DNA from 3 places in the Sporosarcina sp. FSL W7-1283 genome. Region 2 is predicted to be linked to each of the others. Evidence: riboswitches for the same ligand, from Rfam matches in the RefSeq annotation. Region 2 holds a riboswitch; each other region holds the start of a gene.
The links. Region 2 has a riboswitch for thiamine pyrophosphate ahead of thiC (phosphomethylpyrimidine synthase ThiC). Riboswitches for the same ligand answer to the same signal wherever they lie in the genome.
Positions count from the first base shown of each region.

Region 1: another riboswitch for thiamine pyrophosphate. It lies ahead of thiM (hydroxyethylthiazole kinase); the one in region 2 lies ahead of thiC (phosphomethylpyrimidine synthase ThiC).
Region 3: another riboswitch for thiamine pyrophosphate. It lies ahead of MKY93_RS03855 (3-oxoacyl-ACP reductase); the one in region 2 lies ahead of thiC (phosphomethylpyrimidine synthase ThiC).

Region 1 covers NZ_JBBOOL010000001.1:3,664,680-3,671,411, forward strand. The annotation lists gene MKY93_RS19205 (glycosyltransferase) at 1-136, shown strand, start outside; gene MKY93_RS19210 (polysaccharide pyruvyl transferase family protein) at 133-1,206, shown strand; gene MKY93_RS19215 (glycosyltransferase family 2 protein) at 1,259-2,338, opposite strand; gene MKY93_RS19220 (DUF3238 domain-containing protein) at 2,546-3,742, opposite strand; TPP riboswitch at 3,936-4,040, shown strand; gene thiM (hydroxyethylthiazole kinase) at 4,102-4,872, shown strand; gene thiD (bifunctional hydroxymethylpyrimidine kinase/phosphomethylpyrimidine kinase) at 4,896-5,711, shown strand; gene thiE (thiamine phosphate synthase) at 5,711-6,379, shown strand; gene MKY93_RS19240 (D-serine ammonia-lyase) at 6,496-6,732, opposite strand, start outside.
Region 2 covers NZ_JBBOOL010000001.1:3,210,561-3,217,292, forward strand. The annotation lists gene thiC (phosphomethylpyrimidine synthase ThiC) at 1-1,671, opposite strand, end outside; TPP riboswitch at 1,799-1,915, opposite strand; gene MKY93_RS16765 (methylated-DNA--[protein]-cysteine S-methyltransferase) at 1,961-2,482, opposite strand; gene MKY93_RS16770 (DMT family transporter) at 2,493-2,813, opposite strand; gene MKY93_RS16775 (DMT family transporter) at 2,810-3,154, opposite strand; SAM riboswitch class I at 3,309-3,412, shown strand; gene MKY93_RS16780 (methionine biosynthesis PLP-dependent protein) at 3,494-4,624, shown strand; gene MKY93_RS16785 (hypothetical protein) at 4,716-4,898, opposite strand; gene MKY93_RS16790 (type 1 glutamine amidotransferase domain-containing protein) at 5,189-5,704, opposite strand; gene MKY93_RS16795 (spectrin repeat,Rudiment single hybrid domain protein) at 5,914-6,147, opposite strand; gene MKY93_RS16805 (Ltp family lipoprotein) at 6,694-6,732, shown strand, end outside.
Region 3 covers NZ_JBBOOL010000001.1:816,539-823,270, reverse strand. The annotation lists gene hutI (imidazolonepropionase) at 1-309, opposite strand, end outside; gene hutU (urocanate hydratase) at 310-1,992, opposite strand; gene MKY93_RS03875 (helix-turn-helix transcriptional regulator) at 2,162-3,592, opposite strand; gene MKY93_RS03870 (hypothetical protein) at 3,641-3,943, shown strand; gene MKY93_RS03865 (CoA transferase subunit B) at 3,900-4,544, opposite strand; gene MKY93_RS03860 (CoA transferase subunit A) at 4,541-5,248, opposite strand; TPP riboswitch at 5,395-5,493, shown strand; gene MKY93_RS03855 (3-oxoacyl-ACP reductase) at 5,555-6,319, shown strand; gene MKY93_RS03850 (hypothetical protein) at 6,469-6,732, shown strand, end outside.

The DNA.
Region 1 (6,732 bases), 450 kb from region 2:
ATGTCTGGAATTAGGAGATGATCATAAAGAACATCTAATTTGGCAAGGCACCGGCAGCTACCGAGCAATGGAATACAAGGATAAGTGTCTGAAAAAGATAGACCAAGGATTATACGATAAAGGCGGGAAAATTTGAAAAAAGTACTGTATATCGGGTGGATTGGTTATGAGAACCTAGGTGATGAATTGATGTATGATCTTTTTAAGGAGCATTTCGCTGTACTCGGTGAAGGGTATTCTTTAGATTTTGTGAATGTTGAAATGAGATATTTGCAAAACATTTCACCCTCCGACTATGATTTACTTGTTCTTGGCGGAGGGTCGATTTTAAACGGGCCCAATGCCACCATCTCACCATATGTTATTGACTTTTTATATAATGCGGTAATGCTGAATAAAAAGGTGATGATGTGGGGCTCGGGAATTGACTGGTTGCCTAAGTCTTCTATCTCTTTATTAGAAAATCCACAGGGGCATTTCCCATTCAATATTCCGGACCTTACAAGGGAAAAATTTCGAACTGTATTCTCTCAAAGTATTTGGGCAGGTGTGAGGGGGCCGCTTTCGAAAGAAGTTTTCGATCGAATTGATCCATCCAATGGAATTGAAATTTCGGGGGATCCTGCATTTTTATTAAACCCAGAAAAAAAGAGGAAGCCAGAGCAAAAGATCATCGGAGTTAACTGGGGAACGAGCTTCAATAATGTTTACGGACAAGATGAGGAAGGCGTGGAAGACCAACTAGCCACAGCTTTACAATCATTAATCGCGCAAGGCTATAAGGTGCATTTGTATATTGTTTGGCAGAAAGATTTGGAGGCATCCATCCGGTTGTATCATAAAATCAATGATAGCGATAACGTAACGATGCCGACATTGTATGATCAGAACGAATTAATGGCACGAATGCAAGATTTTCAATACACCATAAATTTCAAACTGCATGCTAATTATCTTTCACTGGCTGCCCAAGTCCCGTTTATTGCTCTTGGGTATCGGTTTAAAATATATGACTTTATTAAATCTATTGACGCGGAGTCATTACTAGTCGACATGGATTCCACAACCATAGCAGAGGATTTATTGCAGGCCCATGAACTAATTGTTTCTAACAAAGACATTTTGATGACTAAAATCGAGACACAGCGAAATTTATACGCAAAAAGGTTGCTTGAACCCTTTGCAGCTAAGCTATATTTACACTGATAAACAAATTAGCAGGGTCAAGATGTAAAAACGTCTTGACCCTGCTTTCATGCTATTTCGCGCGGTGTTCTTTAAAAAAACTCTCATTATTCATAATGACAGGATCCTTTGGACGGTATTGCTTTGCAAGAAGATTTTGGTCAATTGCAGCTTGGACATCTCCTGTTTTCCAATAACAAACGCAAAGCTGCAAATGTGGATACCAAGTGGAGAAGCTTTTATTCGTGAATCCCATGTCCGCTTCTGTTTCAATATCCACTGCTGTTTTATACCAAAAAATCGCCTTTTGAAAAAGACCTTTCTCTTTATATATGTCCCCTATTCTGCACGCAGCTTCGGGTCGAGGAATATCGTAGTTCATTGTGCTGACCAAAGCGGCCATCTCCTCTTTAGGCCGTTTTAAAACGCGATAGCAATCTGCCTTATACAAACAGGCACGAATGATATCCTCGACCCATCCTTTTTCCGTTGTCAAAAATTCGGTATACTGTTGGAGCGCTTTCTCGAAGTGACCATGATCCTTCAGTTCGTTTGCAAAATAAAAGAGATCTCTAGGTGTAAATTCCTCTCCCGCTTCACGCCTTTTTTCATAAATGCGCAAATTCCTGCCCTTAGATTGGTTCTTCTTTTTCTTGTCGGCTTTCCTGTGAGTGACAGAGATATCTGACGCAAGAATATTTCCGCTTATAAGCAGCACTTCATGGACAGGTCCTACCCATTTAAAATCACGCACCCTTTTGACAAGCCTATTTCTTCGGAATGAAAAAGATGGATTTCCATACTCATCAAAGGCCACATGATATAACATTGAGACCACATCAACGCTCGGATCCAAGCTCTCTTTTAAACGAGCCAACTTCTCTCCGTCACTCTTAAGCAATACATCATCCGCATCCATCCATAAAATATATTCCTTTGTAGCTTGTTGAAACGCAAAATTCCTAGCAGCTGAAAAATCATCAATCCACTCAAAATCATAAATTTTGTCTGTAAACTTTCTTGCGATTTCTTTCGTCCTATCGACAGATCCTGTGTCAATAATCACGATTTCCTCACATAAATATGCCACGCTATTCAAACACTGCTCTAACACTTCTTCTTCATCTCTTACGATCATGCATAAACTAATCATATTAGTCTCCTTTTTATTATGCTCTTTCATTATATGTACTATATTAGCAGCAGTGTTGGGTTATTAAACTGAGGAAAATACGTCAAAACAAGTACCGGATCCCTACGCAATTTACAGAACAGACTGGAAGGATGCAACAAATGAAAACACCTTCTTAAAAGACTTCTTCTTTCACTATAACTGTCATTGCGCAGGGGATGTCCATTCTTAATTACACGTCATATAACGCCAATAATCATCACCTAAGACACCTGATAAGTATGCCAGCCCTTCGCTTTCCGACTGACGTATAGTCCACCAATCACCGTCACCAAGCGATAGATAGATCTCATGATGGGGAGCGTCGTTATGATAACCAACCAAATCGATATTTCCTTCACAATCCAGATGACCCTTCACTTCATAATGGATGGGTGGAGAAACTGTCAGTGGATTCCCGACATCATGCACTATCTCAAAATTGATCTCTGACGGCTTCCCTTCCAAACGTTTGATTTCAATATCTTCCAACGATGCATGACCATGACGCTTATAGCGTTTCAAATAATTCATGCCAATAGATGGACCGACAGCCTTCGTAAATTGAAGCGAGCTTTCTTCAATATTGAATTCACCTCGCATATCCACTCGCGTCCGATAACTTTTCCCTTCTGGATCGAAATCCCGGTCATCACCAGCGAAGTATGGCAACGGAGACAGGAGATTAGGATTTTTCAGGATATCTTCTTTTAAAAATGTAGTATAGCGAAACTTCCACCGATCTATTTCTAGCACCTTTTTACGCTTTGCCACCGGTTGCAATAAGTGATCCCGACAATTCACTCGTATTGAAAACGTATAGCTTTCCTCCGTCGGCTTGTTCTCTGAACTAGGCGGCATCACTACTTCAAATGCTTTCGATACGATCGACTTACTGACATTCATTTGCTGATTGCTGTCAATTAGTGGACGAGTACCCAAAACACTATATGTAACCGCCTCGGACATGCTTGATTCTCGATCGATGAAGCGGTTATTCTCTACGGTATCGAGATATATTCCATTACGGTAAATATCGTATTTTTCTACGCCTTTAAGTCGCTCCCAAGACAAAGCAATTTGTGACGAAGCCGCAATTGTTGTGATGACCAAACGTTGTAGAGGATGTTCGTCTTCCACCCTGCTCGTTAAAGCAGATGTTTGAATCACTATGACGTCTTCTACTTTTTCGTCTTTTACACGTTCAATCGTATATTGAAATGGGTGTCTTGAATCGAGTTCTCCGTCAGTAAATTCAGCAACAGTCCCTTCATACAACTGCCGTTCATTTTTATAGACCCGATAGTACCCTCCTGTATCACTCCAAACAAACGATAGCTCCCCCAATGAATGCTTCATACTTTGAACTTCGAATAATGGCTCCATTTTTCATCTGCTCCTTTTTATTCATTTCATATCAATCGACTGTTTCATTTCAGACACTTATGCAACATTGGGCATATGTGTTTACCTACTTCTTCTATGTGTTATCTATCATTTTTATACAATTCATTCTGCTCATCCCAGTATCGTTTTATCCTTCTGTAAATATATGCTACAATCAATATGTCTGATTCATATTCACCACTAGGGGAGCCCGGTTTAATGGGCTGAGATGCATTTACCGCAAACCCTTGGAACCTGATCTAGTCATACTAGCGAAGGGAAGTGGGTAGTTATCGTACCCAACAGCCCATTTCGAATGGGCTTTTTGTATATATACCTTTATAGAGAGGAAGAGAAACATGCCGCTTATTCACCAACTTCGCAAGGAACAACCACTGGTTCATTGCATTACGAATATCGTAGTAGCGAATTTTCAAGCGAATGGTCTATTAGCTATCGGAGCCTCTCCTGTAATGGCTGATGCAATAGAAGAAGCAAAGGATATCGCAAAAGTTGCCGATTGTAGCATTCTTAATATCGGAACGTTGAAGCAACAAACAGTAGATGCAATGATTTTGTCAGGCAACAGTGCCCGCGCAGCGGGAAAACCTGTTGTGCTGGACCCGGTCGGTGCAGGCGCGACTCCCTTCCGAAAAGCTTGTGTACTGCAAATCTTAGATGAAGTGGATGTTACTCTGCTTCGATGTAATGTCGGAGAATTGGCTGCTATCGCAGACATCCCCTGGAATGCAAAAGGCGTAGATGCAGGAGAAGGACAAGCCGACGTAGAGGGAATCGCAAAAATCGTTGCCTTGAAATATGCATGCTTAGTGGCTGTATCTGGAGAAATTGATATCGTTACTGACGGCCATTCCACATTATCCATTACTGGAGGACACCCTATGATGACGAATATTACGGGTACAGGTTGTTTACTCAGTTCCGTAGTAGGAGCATTCTTATCAATCGGGAGCGAACGTCCTTTAGAAGCAGCAGCGGCGGCACTCGCATTTTATAAACGTGCAGGCGAAGAAGCGGCCAAAGTTTCTCATGGACCAGGTGATTTTGCTATGAACTTTTTGAATGCATTATATACATTGGATCGCAAAACCAAAACGTACTTAGTATAACTACGAGTAAGGGGGTTTTTTCATTGACAGTAAAAGTAGCATTGACTATTGCCGGTTCAGACAGCGGTGGCGGTGCTGGAATCCAAGCCGATCTAAAAACGTTTCAAGAGCTCGGTGTATTTGGCACATCCGCACTTACTGCCATTACCGCCCAAAACACACAAGGCGTTCATGGTGTTTATCCAGTACCAGTAGAAGGCGTAGTAGCTCAAGTACGTGCTGTACTGGATGATTTTGAAGTGAAAGCCTGTAAAACAGGTATGCTATTTTCTACAGAAATTATAATGGCTATTGCTTCTTTATTGGAAGAATACCCGCCGATTCCTCTCGTGATTGATCCTGTCATGATTGCCAAAGGTGGTCAATCATTATTACTGCAAGAAGCGGTCCAAGCGATGAAGGAAAATTTAATCCCAATTGCCACTATTATTACGCCCAACATTCCGGAAGCCGAAGTACTAACAGGCATGAAGATTGTAACGGATGAGGATATTCAAGAAGCGGCGCAAATCATCATCGGGCTAGGTGCAAGTGCCGTCATTATTAAGGGCGGCCACCGCAACGATGTGCTCGAAGCAAAAGATTATTACGCTGATTGTGAAGGTCAATCTTTCACCATGACAACGCCTTGGGTACAAACAAAAGATACCCATGGTACAGGCTGTACGTTTGCAGCTGCTCTAACCGGTTTTATCGCAAAAGGCTATTCCTTGTCAGATGCCGTTGCAGAAGCAAAACAATTTATCCAAGCTGCGATCGAAGACAGTTTACGCATTGGTTCTGGGCATGGACCGACGAACCACTGGGCATATAATCGTTTAAAGAAGGAGATGCACTAATGCGGAATGCAGAAGTGAGAAAAGCTTTGTGTCTTTATTTTGTGATGGGTACCCCAAATACTGCAACCAATGGGGAGCAAGAAACACTGGACATCTTAGAGGCAGCTCTTCGTGGAGGTATTACTTGCTTCCAGTTGCGCGAAAAAGGCGAGAATGCTTTGAAAGGAGAGGCATTGGTCGGTTTCGCGAAAAAATGTCAGGCATTATGTCGTCAGTACCATATTCCTTTTATCATTAATGATGATGTGGATCTTGCCTTGGCCATTAATGCAGACGGCGTCCACGTTGGTCAAGACGACGAGCAAGCTGGCATTGTCCGAACGCGAATCGGTCCAAGTAAATGGCTAGGTGTCTCTACCCATAACGCAGAAGAAGTACAGCTTGCTCAAGCAATCGGTGCTGACTATGTAGGCATTGGTCCGATCTATCCAACAGCGACCAAACTAGACGCCTCTGCTGTCGTTGGACCTGCGCTTATTAAGGAAATCCATACAGCTTTTCCTGATATGCCGATTGTAGGAATTGGGGGTATTTCTTTGGCGAACTTCGGTCCTGCTTTGCATGCAGGAGCGGATGGCATCGCAGTGATTTCTTCTATCGCATCTGCTGAAAACCCTTCAGCAGCAACGCAAAACTTTTCTGAATTAATACAAGCCATTAAAAGTTAAATTTTATAAATTTTTTGCATCCAAAAGAGCTATGGAGAATATTTCTCCATAGCTCTTTTATCGACATACTGAGAAACATTTGTCGATTTCCCGGGAAATAAAGCGAATAATTACTTCTACGCTTGCTCGTAGTAGCTCTTCATTTCCTCTTCCGGTACCATGTTTCCACCCGTAGACCATACAAGGTGTGTAGCTCTCGGAGAATTTGCCGAAACGATATCCGACTGTATAGTTTGTATAGGACCTGTCATCCCTGCGAGTGCAGATGGTTCTAGCCAAATATCTTCACTGTCTGCTAACTCTTTTAATAATTTGAACAAAGTGCGATCTTCTACTGTATAGCAGCCTGCTAA
Region 2 (6,732 bases):
TCGAATGTCGTGAGAAATACGCATACTGCAGAATTTCGGCCCGCACATTGAACAGAAATGAGAGACTTTCGCCCCTTCTGCCGGTAACGTTTCATCGTGATATTCCATCGCTCGTTCTGGATCTAGACTCAGATTGAATTGATCTCTCCAACGAAATTCGAAGCGAGCTTTGGATAATGCATCATCGCGCTTTTGTGCATTTGGATGGCCTTTCGCTAAGTCTGCTGCATGGGCAGCTATTTTATATGTGATGACACCTTCACGAACATCCTCTTTATTTGGTAATCCGAGATGCTCTTTTGGCGTTACATAGCACAGCATCGCAGTCCCGAACCACCCGATCATCGCAGCACCAATTGCAGATGTGATGTGGTCATACGCAGGCGCGATATCTGTCGTCAACGGACCTAATGTATAGAATGGTGCCTCCTGACAAATTTCCATTTGTTTATCAACATTTTCCTTAATTAAATGCATCGGTACATGCCCAGGTCCTTCGACCATCACTTGCACATCGTGCTTCCAAGCAATTTTCGTCAGTTCACCAAGCGTATCCAGCTCAGCAAATTGCGCTTCATCATTAGCATCTGCAATCGATCCCGGACGCAAGCCATCTCCCAATGAAAATGCGATATCATACTGCTTCATGATTTCACAAATTTCCTCGAAATGCGTGTAGAGAAAACTTTCTTCATGATGAAGCATGCACCATTGCGCCATAATCGAACCGCCACGTGAGACAATGCCTGTCACTCGGTTAACCGTCAGCGGTATATAGCGTAGCAGTACCCCCGCATGAATCGTGAAATAGCTGACGCCTTGCTCGGCCTGTTCAATCAATGTGTCGCGGAAGACTTCCCATGATAAATCTTCCACTTTTCCATTCACTTTTTCGAGCGCCTGATAGAGTGGAACTGTCCCCACCGGTACAGGGGAATTTCGGATGATCCACTCACGTGTCGTATGGATATTCTTACCTGTCGATAAATCCATAATATTGTCCGCACCCCAGCGTGTTGCCCACGTCATCTTCTCCACTTCTTCTGCAATCGATGAAGAGACTGCGGAATTTCCGATATTCGCATTAATTTTGACATGAAATTTACTGCCGATAATCATAGGCTCTGCTTCGGGGTGGTTAATATTGGACGGAATGATTGCCCGTCCTCTCGCAACCTCATCGCGCACCAACTCCGATTCAACGCCTTCACGAATCGCAATGAACTCCATTTCAGGTGTGATCATCCCTTTTCGTGCATAATGCATCTGCGTAACATTCTTTCCCTTTTTAGCTCGCAGCGGTTTGCGCTTCAATAAAGGAAATTGCGCATCGTTATTCATTTGCTCTATTGAACGATAGCCATTATCCTGTGGTTTTACTTGTCTTCCTTCATATTCTTCCACGTCATTACGTTCCCATATCCAATTTTCCTTAATGGCTGGAAGTCCTTTTTTAATATCGACTTCATAGCCTGCTTCCGTGTATTTTCCGCTCGTATCATAAACGCGGAACGGTTCATTCGGAAACTCATCTTGCTCTGTCACGGTTGGTGATAGTTCAATTTCGCGCATAGGTACAAGCAAATCGGATCGACTTCCTTGTACATATACTTTTCTGCTTGCCGGAAAACAATCGTGAATGTGGATCTCTTTTTCTGTCGTTTGTTTCATTTGTCATCGTCTCCTTTGTGAGGGCAGACCATGACTCCATCCGAGTAAAGGGAATCAGCAGCACAAAAAAAGACCAGCTCCATAAAAAAAGGACCTGGTCTTTCAAAAACGCACAAAAGTACGCTGATTGATAGATTGAAAACTTCCCCACGCTGGTACGAGCCAGATCAGGTCCAAAGAGTTCGGAATGCATTTTACTCATCCCATCTCAGTCCAGTCGCGCTGGACACCCCTAGTTATGATTATTGAATTGTCGAACAACTATAGTTTATCATAGAGTAATGCTTTGTCAACTAGAGGAAGTAAAAGAATTACCTTCCATTCGAATCAACCGATCTTTCAGTTGCTGACCATCCCGGTAGCCCGATAGACTTCCATTTTTTGCGATGACCCGATGACATGGGATGACAAGCAACAACGGATTCTTTCCAATCGCGGAAGCAGCTGCTCGAATTGCAGAAGGATGACCGATTATCTCGGCAATGTCTGAATATGTCACCAATTGTCCATACGGGATATCTTGAAGCGCTTTCCACACCTTGTTTTGAAATGGTGTGCCTGACCAATCCACGGAGCATGTGAAATCTTGCACTTCTCCAGACAAGTAACTTCTCACTTCATCTGCGTATTCACTTAATCTGTCTGCATTTTCCTTCACTTCGCCAGCGCCATATTGTTTGGTGAGCCAACTCTTCATTTTTTCCTCAGCATCTTCAGCTAAGCCTACATAGAGAAGGCCTCTTTCAGTCGCTGCCATTGTTACGTTCCAACCTTCCACATCAAAACTTGTCCAATAAACCAGTTTCCCCACTACCTTTCTATTAGCCAAACAGCTTCAATCCAACGGCCCCTACTATAATCAATGACAAAAAGAAAATCCTTTTCACACTTGCAGACTCTTTAAAGATTAGAATACCAGCCAGGACTGCCCCTGCCGCTCCCAATCCTGTCCAGACTGCATAAGCCGTACTCATTTGAATATCGCGCATCGCTAACGATAAAAAAACAAAGCCGAAACTGAATACTCCAACTATGAGTAGGAGACGCTTGATCGTACGTTTCTGCAAGTAATAATTGATGCTTATAACCCCAAAGATTTCTCCAAGACTGGCAATCGCTAAATAAACCCAAGCCAACGTCAACTGCCCCCTTCTTGATTCGCTTCATCCGACTGCTCATCTGTAGTCAGTTTGATACCAACAACCCCGATGACAATCAAACAGATAAATGACAGCGTAATCCAGGTGAAGTCCGCGTGGAAAACGAAAATATCAACTAATAGAATGGCTGCAGCGCCTGAACCGGTGAAGACAGCATAAACAGTCCCTGAAGGCAATTTCTCACATGCCTTAATAATGAAATAAAAACTAAATATAATCGCGCCTCCAGTTCCGATCCAATGCAGAAACGTCTCCGAATAGCGCAGTCCCACCACCCAAAATATTTCTACGACCGCAGCTAAAGCGACATAACTCCAAGCCAAAGTTAACGTCTCCTTTCATTCGCTCTATAGTGTCTATTAGTATAACAAACCTTTCAGTTAAACGAAAAAAGCATTCCTAGTAGAAGTAAGCTTGCATCTGCTATGTTCGCATGATAGAATGAATCCACTAATAATTTTTCCTATATTAAGAATATTCTTATCGAGAGAGACGGAGGGATAGGCCCAAAGAAGTCTCAGCAACCAGCCAGCTTGGCATGGTGCTAATTCCAAGGGTGAACACCGCCTTGAAGATGAGAATACTGAAGAAAATGTTGTATGTTCGAGGGCCTATTCGAAATGAAGAGGCTCTTTTTTATTTTTCTGAAGGGGATGGATACTATGACAAACAATGAATTAGAAACAAGATTAGTCCAGCTGGGGAATAACAGCGATAAGAAAACGGGCGCAGTCAATACACCGATTTATTTATCAACAGCTTATCATCACGAAGGGTTAGGTCAGTCTACCGGCTACGATTATACGCGGACAAAAAATCCGACTCGTTCTATTTTGGAAGACGGCATTGCCGATTTAGAATCCGGTGATCAAGGCTATGCCTGCAGCTCCGGAATGGCAGCTATTCAACTAATCTTGTCACTGTTTAAAACAGGTGACGAAATCCTTGCCCCTGAGGACCTGTATGGCGGCACCTATCGTTTATTCCAACAGTATGAGAAAACCTATCAGATTTCTACACACTACCTAACATTTGAAGATGTTTCAGAAGTTGAACAAGCAATTACAGATCGTACAAAAGCGATATTTTTGGAGACACCTACCAACCCGCTTATGCTGCAGATTAACGTCGCAACTTATGCAGAACTTGCTAAAAAGCATGGCCTGTTGCTAATTGTTGATAATACGTTCCTTACACCGTATTTCCAACGACCGATTGAGGAAGGTGCGGATATCGTTATCCATAGCGCTACGAAATATATCGGTGGTCATAATGACGTGCTTGCTGGTCTTGTCGTAGCAAAAGGCGAAGAACTTTGCGACCGCTTGTTCACGAACCATAATGCGAGTGGCGCTACACTATCTCCGTTTGATTCATGGCTCGTAGTCCGCGGTCTCAAAACACTCCATTTGAGAATGAAGCAGCATGACGCGAATGCAAAAGAAATGGTAGCCTATTTGAAGCAAGAACCTTTAATCGCAGATGTCTTGTACGCCGGCATCGGCGGTATGCTCTCGTTCCGCGTACAAAACAGCGAGTGGGTAGGACCGTTCTTAGAGAATATGAAACTCATTTCCTTTGCAGAGAGTCTTGGAGGCGTCGAAAGTTTCATCACGTATCCAACAACACAGACGCATATGGACATTCCGATTGAAGAACGGAATCGACGCGGTGTCGATGATCGACTCTTGCGCTTCTCAGTCGGGGTGGAGGATGCGGATGATTTAATTGCCGATGTCAAACAAGCACTGTACGCTGCGAAAGAAGCAGTAGAAGCCGTAAATATTCATTAATCCCATCTCCTCTTGCGTTCAAGTGCAAGAGGATTTTTTCTTTCCTAGCAATAAAAAAGACATCCTAGAGAGAAGGATGTCTGTTAAATGCTCATTGAGTTTGCTGCCATTTCTTCTTTTCCGCTGAGTAAACAACTGTTGCCGGCACTACAATAAATGCCAATGCCGCCACACCTGCCAGCATGCCCGCCCACTCTTTACTCCCTAAGGAAAACCCGGCAGTCGTGCCTATGCCAATACCCGCTATAATTGCCAATGTAATCAACTTATACATAACAAGATCCCCGACCTTTCAAGTTAAAGATTCCCCAAAGGTTCTGAATAATTCGTTGTATTTAGCATACTCTAGTTGAGAACAATTTTCAAGTGTAAGTGAGAACCTTTTTCAATTCGAATGCTATCGGTTTATTCTACTTCACGATTAACTTGAAATATGCATATTAGTCCAACAAAAAAACTGCATTGCTTCGGGGCGGCTGTACTTTAGCGTGTTCTTTGTTCTCCCCAAAGAAAAAACTGCCCTAAAAGCCATTTCTGACTTTCAGGACAGTCTCTTTTCAACTATTATTTTTCCAACAGTTTTAAGGATTCTCTGTTAAATGCCGGGATATCATCAGGCTGACGGCTTGTGACTAGCTGATTCTGACAGACAACGACTTCTTTGTCTGCGTACTTTGCACCCGCATATTCCATATCGACACGAATCGATTTGTATCCTGTTGCGTCACGACCTTCTAATGTTTTCGCCGTGATCAATAGCTGTGGTCCATGACAGATAGCAAAAACTGGTTTGTCGGCATCCATGAATTCTTTGACAAACTTTACGAAACGATCATCTGCGCGCAAAATATCTGGGGAGAATCCACCTGGGATAAATAAAGCATCATAATCTGATGACTTCGCATTGTCAATTCCTTTATCGACTTTTACTTTCGTGTTTTCTTTCATACCGGTAACTGCCGATCCAGCTTCCGTCCCAATCACTTCGACTTCATGTCCAGCATCTTTATAGGCTTTGGCCGGCTTCGTATATTCTGAGTCCTCAAACATGTCTCCTAGTACTGTTGCGATCTTTGCCATTGCTTACCACTCCTTATGTGATGTTCTAGACCTACTATTCCACGAATTAAAAGATCTAAACATCGCACGGCTAAGCTGTATCTTATCCTCAGTATCTAAATTTACGGTCGTATTCGTTTCATCTTTCCAGAAAATTCGCCTGCTTATATCAACTTGAATCTCTGTGCATATTCCTGGTACTTTTCTAATTACATTAGAAAAAAACTCGTTTAAAAAAATATACCAATGATGACAAGAGCGGCGATAATAAGACCCCCAACGGTTTGGACCAGTTCCGTCGACACAACCGGCTTCTTCTGAAAGACATTAATCAATTCCAAGTCTTCACGCAATTGCTTCACTTCTTTACGAAGCTCTTCTACTTCTGTATTCAGCGTACTGATTTCCTGCGATTGCTTAGAAATTAGTTCATTTTTTTGCGGAGATGTTTCATTCGTATCCATAGATCTAATCGCTCCTCCAAGTTTTCTTCTTTATACGTTTTTATAACCGCTTAAGTTTCGTTTCATTGAAAAACTTTCCATTTGCATTTTCAGCTGTTCGGGTGTATTATAAATTTACAAGCTGTATTGTTCGTATGACATTAAGTTTTAACCTTTAAGCTGTAACAGGGAGTTTATTACGGAACGGAAATGGCATGCCGGGTTCCTTTTAGCAACTCGGACGTACAGGAACGTTTCTGCAAACACCCACTTCGAGGAGTGGTGGTTTAAAACTTTCTATGACTAAATTACGGCAAAGACGGCTTAACAAACCGCATAGTTTCAAGGTTTGCGAGAAGGCATCACTCCAATCGAGTGATGCTTTTTTTGTGCATTTTTCTGGTTGGGGTTAAACTGGGGTTAAAACTCAAAACAATTTGTATTAAATACTGATAACCAATTAAACTGGATCACCTTCATTTTCTAAAAAATATTTGAAAAACCGAATAGCCTTTCTTACCTATATCATGTATCCTGTAAATATACATAATTATGGGAGGGGTACCATTGGGAGACAAGAAGAAAGTTAAAGTTAAAAAGCCATTT
Region 3 (6,732 bases), 2.4 Mb from region 2:
TGCACCTTCAAGACGCATTTCAAATTCCTTTTCACGGCTTCCGCCATAGACAATATGTGTATGAGGATCGACGAGGCCTGGCGTAACCAGGCGTCCCGTTGCATCCACAATATCTGCTTCATTTGCACGACTTGCATACTGTTTTTCCAACTCTTCCGTTGTACCGACAGCCGCGATTTTGCCATCTTCAATCCACACGCTTCCATCCTCAATGATGGAAAGATTCGACATGTCTTTCCCTTTACGCGGTCCATTTTCACCTGAAATTGTTGCTAGTTCTTTTGCATGTTTAATCCATACAGGTTTCAATTAATTTCCACCTTCCAACATCGGGATTTTGATTCCTTTTTCCTTTGCTGTTTGAATTGCGATATCATAGCCTGCATCCGCGTGACGTACTACACCCATTCCTGGATCCGTTGTCAATACGCGCTCTAGACGTGCTTCTGCTTCTTTCGTTCCGTCCGCTACGATAACCACTCCGGAGTGCTGGGAATAACCCATACCTACGCCACCGCCGTGGTGAAGAGAAACCCAAGTTGCCCCGCCGACAGCATTGATCATAGCGTTAAGGATTGGCCAGTCAGATACTACGTCTGAACCATCTTTCATTGACTCTGTTTCACGGTTTGGTGAAGCTACAGAACCTGAATCCAAGTGGTCACGGCCGATAACAATCGGCGCGCTCAATTCGCCGCTTGCCACCATGTCATTGATGATTTTACCGAAACGAGCACGTTCTCCGTAACCCAACCAGCAAATACGGGAAGGCAGTCCTTGGAATTGAATCTTTTCTTGTGCCATTTTGATCCAATTGCAAAGGTGCTTGTTGTAGCTGAATTCACGCAAGATCACTTCGTCTGTTTTGCGGATATCTTCTGGATCTCCAGATAGAGCTACCCAGCGGAAAGGCCCTTTACCTTCGCAGAATTGCGGACGGATGTACGCCGGAACGAATCCTGGGAAGTCAAATGCGCGTTCAACGCCTTCATCTTTTGCTACCTGGCGAATATTGTTACCATAGTCAAATGTAATTGCACCTTTATCCATCATCTCAACCATAGCTGCTACGTGCTGAGCCATAGCTTTTTTCGATAGACGTACATATTCTTCCGGATCAGATTCACGAAGTTTCGCTGCATCCTCCATAGACATTTTAGATGGAACATAGCCGTTCAGTGGATCGTGAGCAGATGTTTGGTCAGTCAATACTTCAGGAATAAATCCACGAGAAAGCATTTCTGGTAATAGATCGGCTGCATTTCCTACTAGACCGATAGAAAGTGCTTTGCCTTCTGCTTTCGCTTCTTCTGCAATACGAATCGCTTCATCCAATGAATCTGTCTTCACGTCTGTGTAACGAGTTTCGATACGGCGATCGATACGTGTTTCGTCTACATCGATTCCGATACAAACTCCGCCAGCCATTGTAACTGCTAGAGGCTGAGCACCACCCATGCCGCCTAGACCGGCAGTCAACGTAATCGTTCCTTTCAGTGAGCCGCCAAAGTGTTGGTTTGCAAGCTCAGCAAATGTTTCATATGTTCCTTGAACAATTCCTTGAGAACCAATATAAATCCAGCTGCCCGCTGTCATCTGTCCATACATCATCAAGCCTTTTTTATCTAGCTCGTGGAATGTATCCCAGTTTGCATACGCTGGTACGATATTAGAGTTTGCGATCAATACGCGAGGTGCATTTTCATGAGTTTTGAAAACAACTACAGGCTTACCTGATTGAACAAGCAACGTTTCGTCGTTCTCTAATTCTTTCAATGAACGAACGATCGCATCAAAGCTCTCCCAGTTACGCGCCGCTTTACCGATTCCTCCGTAAACGACCAATTTGTCGGGATGTTCTGCCACATCTGGGTGCAAGTTGTTCATCAGCATGCGAAGAGCTGCCTCTTGCTGCCATCCTTTCGTATTAAGTTCAGTACCCGTATATTGAATCACTTTTTCTGCTGCTATATTTGTTTGTGTACTTGTCATTTTAAATACCTCCTCATAAGTTACTCTTAGTATACTAGCTGTAAAACGTTAATTACGTTATATTTTATTGATCATTTTATATTATATTTACAATGTTTAAAGGAAACCGTTTTCAATTGCATTTTATTGTTGCCTCATATAATTAATTTTCAATATTCTTTGAGCATTCTTATGATTGGCGGTATTCATTAGGTGTTCGGCCTACCGCTTCTTTAAAACGTTTACTAAAGTAAGCAGGATGAGAAAAGCCTGATGTTTCCGCTACTTCAGAGATGGTTAAATCCGTTTCTTTCAATAAACGCTGCGCTTGTTCAATTCGGATGCCAAGCAATGTATCTCGGAACGACTGTCCTGCTTCCTTCGCATATTTCCGGCTGAGCGTACTTTTATGGATTTTCATTTCTTCCGCGCAGGCAGCTAAGTTCCAAGAAGAATCCCAATAATTCATTAAAATCCGCTCTCTTACCTTCTCATCGAAGTCTTGCGAAGTGTACAGGTCGCTGGATGTTCGAATCAATTCTCCGCTAAACGTAATGAAGGATTGAATAATATGATACATCACCGGTTCCTGAATCGTTTTATTAAAAAGAGCATGATATGCCTGTTCTAATTTTGAAGACTGTAAGGAGTTCGCCATCATATACCGACGCATCTGCGCTAAAATACTCGTTAGCCGCACGCGCACCATCCCAGGGTTCGGATATGGCGGTTCCAAAGTCAGAAAGTCGTACTCCAACCATTCACGAATATTCGTCAGTTGCTGCTTCTCCAGCATTTCAATCCACTTTTGCTGATCAATCGGCGACAAAAATGGGTCGAGTTCCTTCCATTGAAAATCTTCTTCAACTTGCGTAAGAATATCATAGCCGTCATAGAAAATACGCTCATGGAACAGGCGCATTTTTTTGTAGAACGCACGATAGCTTATTTCTTCATCCGCTATATATAGATAAATCGTCAGCAAAGCTTCCGATTGATCCTTCCATTGTGAAAAAAACACTCGATACGCTTCATGCAATGGCTGCATTTCGCTCAACCGATGAATGACCAGTACATGATCCGAAAACGGAAACACTTGAAATGCCGCCGGAAAATCATAGCGCTTCAATTTTTCAACGAGGATATCCAACGCTTCTAAATCGGATATCGCAAGCAGGCTCATACAAATCGGCTGTTGTGGTATCGTGTCTCGGATGAGTAAATCCTCATAGGATACACTGTTTTGCTGCTGCGCAAGCGGCTGTTCACGATCCGTTTTTTCATTGCGCCAATGAAAACGGATTTGCTGGACTTGTTTCAGCAGGCGTTCAGGTGGGAACGGACGGAACAGCACGTCTTCGGCTTTTAGCGTAAGTGCCTGATAGACCGTCTGAAATGTGCGGTCTGAAGAAATGCCAAGCCAGAGTGCATGAGCAGGCAAGTCGACGTCTTCTTTGCTGATGAAGTCCATGTCGATGATGTATAAGTAAGCGTCTTGAAATGTGCGCAGTACGTTTGGTTGGTCTGTTATTTCGACCGCCACGTCGTTCCATTGTGATGTCAGCAGCCATTTTAGGCCTTGTGCTTCTAATGGGTCTTTTATAAGGAGCAATATTTTCATTTGTCGTTCACCTCGATGCAGTGTTGTTATGTATTGTAGCATTATCTTATGGGAATTGCGTTGTTGGTTAATGAGCGGCTAGTCATGGCGGGTATGAGCTTAAGCAAAGGGCTTATGAGCGAGACGACGGGACGTATGAGCACAGAGCAAGTTTTTATGAGCGGCAAAGCAAGACTTATGATCACAAAGCTGGGCTTTACGAGCGGCTACTGTTATTTATTGATTATCGGCAGTCGATTGACACAATCTCCTTCTTATTTCCATAAAAGAACTCTGCCTAAATTAGACAGAGCACTTATCATCCTATTCAATTTTCTCTCCGAATCAAATCAGCTTCCGTTGATTCAATAACTTCCTCTGCCGTAAAGCCGTCAAATACTTCTTTCAGCACTAAACCTTTTGGAGTCACTTCAATTAAAGCTCGTTCGGTAATAATCTTATCCACGACTTCTTTTCCTGTTAGCGGCAGAGTACAGCGCTTTTTAATCTTCGGTTCACCGCTTTTAGAAACATGTTCCATTATGATGATCACTTTTTTGGCACCATGAACCAAATCCATCGCGCCACCCATCCCTTTGATCACTTTCCCTGGAATCATCCAATTGGCCAAGTCTCCTGTTTCAGACACTTCCATTGCCCCTAAAATCGCGACATCCACATGGCCGCCGCGAATCATCGCAAATGATTCGGCACTCGAGAAGAAAGCAGAGCCGGGAACCGTTGTGACCGTTTCTTTTCCAGCATTGATCAAATCAGGGTCGACATCTTCTTCTAAAGGATACGGCCCAATGCCCAATAATCCATTTTCCGACTGCAAAATGACTGTTTTATCAGCTGAAATATAGTTCGCTACAAGTGTTGGCATTCCAATGCCTAAATTGACATAGTCGCCGTCTTTAATTTCCTGCTCTGCCCTTTTCGCAATACGCTCTCTAAAATGAATTGGTTTCATTTAGCTCCCTCCCCTTTCTGCCGAGTCGTCAGCCGCTCAATTCGTTTTTCTTGTTTTGCCTGTATTAAGCCTTGCACATAAATGCTTGGGGTATGGATGTGAGCAGGATCTAGTGCTCCAACATCTACAATCTCTTCCGCCTCAGCAATTGTAAATTTAGCTGCCGCCGCCATAAGTGGGTTAAAATTTTGCGCCGTTTTATTGTAGATCAAGTTTCCCAAACGATCGGCTTTCGCTGCCCGAATCAATGCGAAATCCGCACGCAAAGCTTCCTCCAATAAGTACTCCTTGCCATCAAAGACCCGCTCTTCCTTTCCTTCTGCAATCTGTGTCCCGACTCCAGCAGGCGTATAGAAAGCCGGTATCCCCGCGCCGCCTGCACGTATCTTTTCAGCCAACGTTCCTTGCGGTGTCAGCTCGACTTCAATTTCCCCTGCCAATACCTGGCGTTCAAATTCCTTATTCTCCCCAACATACGATCCAATCATTTTCTTGATCTGCTTCTTTTGCAGCAACAAGCCAAGTCCCCAATAATCCACGCCACAATTATTTGATATGATTGTTAAATCTTTCACTTCAATTTCTACCAATGCCAGAATCAGCTGCTCTGGTATCCCAACCAGTCCAAATCCGCCAACCATTAACGTTGCTCCGTCTTCAATATTTGAAACCGCTTGCAAATTTGTTGAGTAGATCGTTTTCATACGTTTCTCCTCCTGTTCTTTGCCAGTGCTTCACCCTTATTTTATTTTAACAAATGATTCAGATATTTGCATGAAACTATGAAAAAGAATGGTAATTCATAGTATTAAAATGTCCCTAATGCTATACTTCACAGACACATACATAACAAAATCACTGGGGGTGCCAATTGGCTGAGAGGAGAAAACTCCGACCCTTTGAACCTGATTCGGTTGATACCGACGGAGGGAAGTGGCATTCTTTTCAGCGGCCGCTAACTTTCAGTGGTCTTTTTTTGTATAAACCTATGAAAAAAGGAGCTGGATGGATTGGAATTGAAAGATCAAGTAGTATTGGTGACAGGTGCAAGCAGAGGATTGGGCGCGGCAACTGCGAAGGCATTTGGCGAAGCAGGTTCAAAAGTTGTCGTGAATTACTTTAAAAATAGTGATAAAGCTCAGCAAGTTGTGAATGAAATTGGCAGTGACCGAGCAATTGCACTGCGGGCAGATGTGCGGAATCTAGATGATCTGCAGTTATTAGTAGAACAGGCTAACCGTCATTTCGGACAACCAATTACGACAATCGTCAATAATGCATTAATCGACTTTTCATTCAACGGCGATGATCGGAAACAGTTGGATGCAATTGAATGGCAGGATTATCATAAACAGTTGGAAGGTTCTGTGGGGGCAACGCTGAATACACTTCAAGCAGCTCGGGAAGGTATGACACGATTGCAGTTTGGTCGAATCATCAATATCGGTACAAACTTGGTGCAGAATCCTGTCGTGCCTTATCACGATTACAATACGAGTAAGGCCGCTTTGCTCGGTATGACGCGAAGCATGGCAAAAGAGTTAGGACCAGATGGTATCACCGTCAATATGGTGTCAGGTGGGCTTTTACTAAAAACAGATGCTAGCGCTGCTACACCGGATGCTGTGTTCGATATCATTAAAGCCAATACACCGATTGGGCGAGTCGTCACTCCAGAAGAAGTAGCCGATGTGGTTGTTTTCTTCGCTTCTCCTTCCAGCCGTGCCATCGCAGGACAAAATCTTGTTGTGGATGGCGGATTGGTAATGGATTAATAGAGTTATTTCTTGATTTTCTGCATGGTTAATTGGTAGAGCAAGCGTACATTCAGTTGCACCTCCTTGCCGTTGAATTCATCAAATGAAACGGCACAGTTCTCTCACGTTTTTCGACATACACTAAGAGAGAAGGAGGTGCATATTTTATGTCATCAAGAAAGTTTAGACCATGCAGCAGCTGTGACTCTTCGCATGTATCGAATCGGGAGACTAGATGTTATGACGAAAAGAAATTAATTCATATACTCGTCGATTTAATGATGGGTGATCCTATCGAAATCACATTGAAACAATCAAAAAATATTCAGCATAATGGCTATTACTTAGAATTCGACAAAAACAATCGAGTTATCCATTTTCAACCGTTCGGAGATGCAGATGTCAAAGAACTCGCCTTGGCTGACATTTGC